2 regions of the Lysinibacillus sp. BSL11 genome follow, and region 1 is predicted to be linked to the other one. Evidence: riboswitches for the same ligand, from Rfam matches in the RefSeq annotation. Region 1 holds a riboswitch; the other holds the start of a gene.

Region 1 (3,204 bases):
AGGCAGAGCCAGCAAAGCAAGGGAAGGCACATTCATTTTTAATCATTCCCTGTAACTGAGCAAGACACTGTTCATGCTCCAATGACTCATTCAGAAAGGCATCAAGCAATTCTTCGTCGCGCTCCGCTAGCCATTCCATGATGCTATTTGACACATAGTCTGCTCGCAGTGGCTCATCGATGAACAATACATGCTGTGAGCAATCTTTGCGAAGCTGGCTGATGACAGCCTCCACATTGGCACCTTCACGATCTATTTTGTTGATAAAGAAGAAGGTAGGGACATGGTATTGACGTAAAAGTTGCCATACTGTTTCTGTATGGCCTTGTATCCCTTCGACAGCGCTAATGATCATAATGGCATAATCCATCACACGAATGGCACGCTCCATCTCAGGGGAGAAATCGACATGCCCTGGCGTATCAATCAATGTGTATGTATCATTGCCAATGCTCATACGCCCCTGCTCGGCAAATATCGTAATGCCTCGTCTGCGCTCCAGCTCGTGATTATCAAGAAAGGTATCCTGATGATCAACTCGACCACGGGCTTGGATACTATTTGTATGAAAAAGTACTTGCTCAGAAAAGGTCGTTTTCCCTGCATCCACGTGCGCAAGTACACCAATTGTTTTGTACATAAGAAATCCTCGTTTCTATAGAATGCTATCTTTTTATTGTAACAGAATACTAGCTTCTATATTTCTTGTAAAATAGTTCGTCTTTATGTCGAAATAGTGCTAATATAATGATGATTATACTTTTAGTGTCATACTACTGATTGCGCGATAAATATTCTTCTGCTAGTCTATCAATAGTATTGACCATTATAGAACGTATTGGTGCAAATGGCATTTGTCATTTGCTTAAAAGGGAAATCGGTGCAATTCCGATGCTGTCCCGCAACTGTAAATGGGGAGTCTATACAGCATGCCACTGTAGTGAAACTATGGGAAGGCGTATAGATGATGAACCTAAGCCAGGATACCTGCCAGTATGTATTTTTTGACTAAGAACCACGAGGATGGGGATAGTGATACAGGTAATATACCGTTATTTCACTATGCTACTCTCTTGGCGACAAGAGGGTTTTTTTTATGCCCTTCCAAACACCTGGGTAGTAAAGAAATCTCTGATTTCTTTCTATATTTTAACAACAAAGGAGAAAAGGACATGAAGAAATGGAAAAGTATATGGCTAATGATGATCATTGCCTTGGTCGCTGTTTTAGGGGCTTGTAATGCAAAAGACAAAACGGAATCAGCAGCACAAGGTGAAAAGGTTGAGCCATCTGAGGCGGCAGCCGAAGTAACCATTGAAAACAATGACACAAGTCAAACATATACGGAAGCACCAACAAAAGCGATTAGCTTAAATCAGCATGTGACAGAAATTATGCTAGCACTTGGCTTAGAGGATTCTATGGTAGGGACAGCTTACTTAGATGATAAAATCTATGAGCCACTGCAAGAGGCATACGACAAAGTCCCTGTGCTTTCCGATCAATACCCAACGAAGGAGCAAGTCATTGATGCCGAGGCAGATTTCCTATATGCAGGCTGGAAAAGTGGCTTTGGCGAAAAGGGTGTAGGCACACCAGAAGAGCTTGAAGAATTAGGCATCCATACGTATTTACATACGGCTTCCAACATGACAAAGCCAACATTAGAGGATATTTTCACTGATATTCGCCATATCGCGAAGATTTTCCGTATTGAGGATCGTGGCGAAGCTTTAATTGAGCAAATGACGAAAGATGTAGAGGCAGTACAAGCTAAATTACCAAAAGATAGCGAAAAATTACGTGTTCTTGTGTTTGATAGCGGTGAAAAGGATGTATTTACAGCTGGTCAAAACTTTATGAATGAGCTGGTGACAATCGCGGGTGGTCAAAATATCTTTGGTGATGTGGAATCAGGATGGACAACTGTGTCGAAGGAAGATGCAGTAGACCGCAACCCAGAGGTAGTTGTCGTGATTGATTACGGTGAAACAACGGCAGACCAAAAGATCCAATTCTTAAAAAATGATCCAGCATTGAAGGAGATGGAAGCGGTCAAAAATGAGCGCTTTGTCATCCTGCCACTTTCAGCAGCGTCTGAAGGGGTTCGTGCAGCAGAGGCCATTGAAATTTTAGCCAAGGGCTTCTATCCTGAAAACTTTTAATCCATTCGAGCTAGCGTTTTGCTAGCTCCTTTTTTATAAGGAGCGATAAAAATGAATGCATTTCAAAAAAATGTACCTGATCAAACATTTGAGACACTGAACCATCATGGTGAGTTTACCCGTCTAGCCGTTAGCCCTGGCATTATTAATAAGCATTATACGTCTGCACAACTTCAAAAAATAGCCGAAATTGCTGGCGAAAAGGGGGCGATAAAATATTCTGCTTCCTATAGTATACTCGTATCCATACCAACGTGCGATGCCACAGAAGCGGTGCAAGCCTTACAGGAAGCAGGTCTCTATGTTGCTCCCTCTGGTCCAATCATGGCCATGAAGGCCTGCGATTTTTGTGATGGGGAGAAAATGGAGGCTGCGCCGATAACCGAACAGCTCTATCATGCCATAGCGGGGATGAAGGTACCTGCAAGAGTGCGTGTCAATATTAATGGCTGTGCATCAGCTTGCTACAATGCTGTCTATGATGATATTGGACTCGTTTACCAACAAGAAAGCTTTGATGTCTATTTAGGGGCAGTACCGATGGGAGCAAAGGCACAGGCTGGTACGTTATTCGCTAAGAGGGTAGACGTCACACAAATTGAAGATTTTTTACTGCACCTGATCAACCTATATAAGGAGCATGCTCGCCCAAATGAGCCCTTTTACAAATTTTATCGCAGAACAAAGTCCGCAGAATATTGGGAACTAGTAAAAAATTCAATTAAATAGCAGGAATATTACTTAGGGTGTCGAAGTATTGTAGTAAGGCACAGAAAATTACAATACAAAGGAGCAAGAACATGACATCGAAACAAGGGATTCAACCAGAAGATCTTTATCGCTTAAAATCAGTAGCAGATCCACAGCTTTCACCAGATGGGACAGAGGTAGTTTATGTAGAGACTCGTATGGACGAGAAGAAAAATGACTATATATCGAATTTGTTTTACATAAACTTGAAGGACAAAACACCACAGCAATGGACATTTGGTGAAGATAGAACGAGTTCCCCTGTTTGGTCACCAGATGGCAGTCAAAT
Region 2 (3,204 bases), on a different contig from region 1:
ACAACACTTTGGGGACAGGATATGATGTTTCAAATAGCGCTTGCTGCGATTACGATATTCTTTATTTTTCCACATCATCTGATTCAACATTGGCATCGTTGGGGTAACTTCACAGATGCGATTGGCTTATCAGCATTCGCTATTCAAGGCGCACTCTATGCTGTCAAGCTTGATATGCCAGTGAGCGCAGTCATTGTAGCTGCTGTTTTGACAGGTTCAGGTGGTGGTATTGTACGAGATTTATTAGCTAGAAGAAAACCATTAGTTCTCCGTGATGAAGTTTATGGAGTTTGGGCAGCTCTTGCTGGACTGTTAATCGGTTTCGAGGTTTTTACAGGGGACATTTTCCTTTATATTTTATTCGCAGTGATTACAGTTTTACGTATCTTTTCCTATATGATGAAGTGGCGCTTGCCATTACGTAAATTAAATCGAGCATAAACACCATTCAGCCAATGACCAAAAATTAAGTCATTGGCTGTTTTATTGTTTTAGCTAATGTTTCATTCCTTATATGATTAAAAAAGAGACATTTAACTTACCTTTTTAACAACTGCATTGATTCTTCTAAAGTCACCATGTTTTTCATCATCGAGCAAGCTGCATCTAAAATAGGAAAGGCTAAGGCTGCTCCAGAACCTTCGCCTAAACGCATATTCATGTGCAACATCGGTTCAATGCCTAGTAATGCAGCGGCAATTTTAGCCCCTGGTTCCTCTGAGGCATGGGAAGGAATAATATAATCTTTTACTTTTGGTTCTAGCTTATAAGCAATGAGCGCGGCAATAGTTGAAATAAATCCATCAATGACAACAGGTTTACGATGGACAGCAGCGCCAAGTATAATGCCTGTCATCGCCCCTATCTCTAATCCTCCAACCTTAGCCAGAACATCAATAACATCATTTGGATTAGGCTTATTTAAGGTAATTGCTTTTTCAATAACTGCTGCTTTATAGGCAATGCCTCCTTGGCCTACTCCTGCACCAAACCCCGTTACTTCGATAGGCTTGCATCCCGTCAAAACAGCTAATATCGCAGCACTTGGTGTTGTATTGCCGATGCCCATTTCTCCAGTCCCAAGTACATCAGCACCTTTTATGATTTCCTCAGTGGCCACCTGGATTCCTACTTCTATCGATTGAATGGCTTCTTGTTTGGCCATAGCTGGACCTTGTGCCATGTTATCGGTACCGTATTTAATTTTATGAATAAGGACTCCTGCATCAAGTGGAATATCTTCTTTTACCCCAACATCTACTGTGACAACCTTTGCATTGGTAATGCCCGCAATCGCACAAACGCCTGTACCTCCCTTAGGAAAATTTAATGTTTGAAAGACCGTCACATCTTGTGGATTCGTGGTTACACCTTCCTCGCAAACACCATGATCTGCAGCACAAACAATTATGACTTTTTTATCAATCACCGGAAATAATTGTCCAGTTATGCCAGAAAGCTGCACTGCAATGGACTCTAGTTTTCCTAAACTGCCAGGGGGTTTACATAGGGCATCTATACGCTGTCTAGCTTGCTCCATCACCTTCAGGTCAGCACCTTGGATGTTTTGTATCGTGTCTTGTAGTAATTGCATGATAATTGCTCCTCTCTTTTTAAGACAAAAAGAAAAAGTCTGTAGTTTATTGTCATGACAAATAAACTACAGACTTTTCCATCATCTATATCTTCTAAAGCATGTAGGCAGGTCTCCTGGCTCAAGTTCAACATCTCATAGCACCTTCCCAGCAATTCGCTAGTGGCATACACTATGAAACTCCCTTATACAGTGGCGGGTCCGCTAAAGCTTTTCACTTTATTCCCTATTCTCCCAAGTGGGCACCTATTGCTTTTATGTAATTATGTTAAATCTACTTTACAACTTTTTTAGTGTCAAGAGGAAAAATTTTTTTGAGTGTTAACTTAGTACAACCAGCTATTCAAACAATTTAGGCTTATTAAGAGCTTGTAACAACAAATGAATCCCTCTCGTTCACCTGATTGTTATTAACTTCAAATATTTTATCTGCTTCACTTATTAAAACAGGGTGATGAGTAACCAATATAACAGTCTTTTGTTTTTCTTTATTTAAATATAAAAGTAATGTTTCTATATTTATTTGGTTGTCTTTATCAAGCGCAGAAGTAATCTCGTCAAACAAATAGATATCCGCATCTCTTAGAAGCGATCTTGCTATTGAAAGTCTTTGCTGTTGCCCAGTAGATAATTCAAGCCCATTATGCCCAATAAGAGTTTCAAATTTATAGTCCAACGTTTCTATATATGAATAAATGTTAACCATTTTACAAATTTGAATTAATTCTTCATCCGTTGCATTCGGCTTTGCTAATAACAAATTTTCCCTTATTGTCCCTGTCATTATAAAATGCTCTTGCGTTACCAAACATACCCTTTTTCTATAAACATCATTAGGAATATATCTAATATTTTGATTGGATAGAAATATTTCACCCTGATAATTAATGTATAAACCTGATAATATATTCAATAATGTCGATTTACCTGATCCGCTTTCTCCCTTAATCAATACAATTTTCTTCAAAGGTATTTGGAAATTTATATTTTCTAAAACTGGAGATAATGCATTAGTATAGGTAAAGCTTACATTCCGTAACACTATTTTGTCTTTTCTAAAATGATGCGATGAATTTACATAGTCTGATACTATCAATTTCCTTATATTGTATTTATTGTCTCCCATTAAGTTTTTTACTCTATTTACAGACACAATTGCTTCTTGTAAAAAGGAATTTAGTTGAGAAAATCTTAAAAATGACTGACTAAAGTTATTGGCATAGGTTGTGAATGCTATTAATACTCCTAAGGTGAGGCTGCCTTTATAAATAAAGTAGGCACCTATAATAAGGATAATTAAATAACTTGTAAAGTTTAATAATTCTATTATTGATCCTGATTTTATACTTAAACGCATTTTATCAAGAGTATTTTTGTATAATAAGGTAATTCTCTTTTGATAGTTATCTATGGCGTTTATCTCATTATTAAATATCTTAAATAATTTAAATGATGACAGTATTTCTCCCAGATAGGTTAAATAAGAATCTAAATCTTTTTTGATGGCAGTATCCGTCATCCTTATTTTTTTTCCATAATATTTAAAAATGATAAGTGCTAAAGGACAAGCAATGAATAAAATACTAGCTAAAATAAAATTAAGATTTATC

What was found. A riboswitch is a leader RNA that binds a small molecule or an ion and turns the genes downstream of it on or off. The one in region 1 is predicted to bind cobalamin.
Region 2: it holds a riboswitch for cobalamin, as region 1 does, so the genes downstream of both, cobT (nicotinate-nucleotide--dimethylbenzimidazole phosphoribosyltransferase) here and RCJ95_RS16775 (ABC transporter substrate-binding protein) in region 1, are expected to answer to the same signal.

Annotation. Positions count from the first base shown of each region.
Region 1 covers NZ_JAVGCX010000014.1:24,987-28,190, reverse strand. The annotation lists gene RCJ95_RS16780 (GTP-binding protein) at 1-640, opposite strand, end outside; cobalamin riboswitch at 823-1,009, shown strand; gene RCJ95_RS16775 (ABC transporter substrate-binding protein) at 1,173-2,165, shown strand; gene RCJ95_RS16770 (precorrin-3B methylase) at 2,217-2,894, shown strand; gene RCJ95_RS16765 (S9 family peptidase) at 2,966-3,204, shown strand, end outside.
Region 2 covers NZ_JAVGCX010000002.1:309,204-312,407, forward strand. The annotation lists gene RCJ95_RS04245 (trimeric intracellular cation channel family protein) at 1-441, shown strand, start outside; gene cobT (nicotinate-nucleotide--dimethylbenzimidazole phosphoribosyltransferase) at 539-1,594, opposite strand; cobalamin riboswitch at 1,684-1,859, opposite strand; gene RCJ95_RS04255 (ABC transporter ATP-binding protein) at 1,956-3,204, opposite strand, start outside.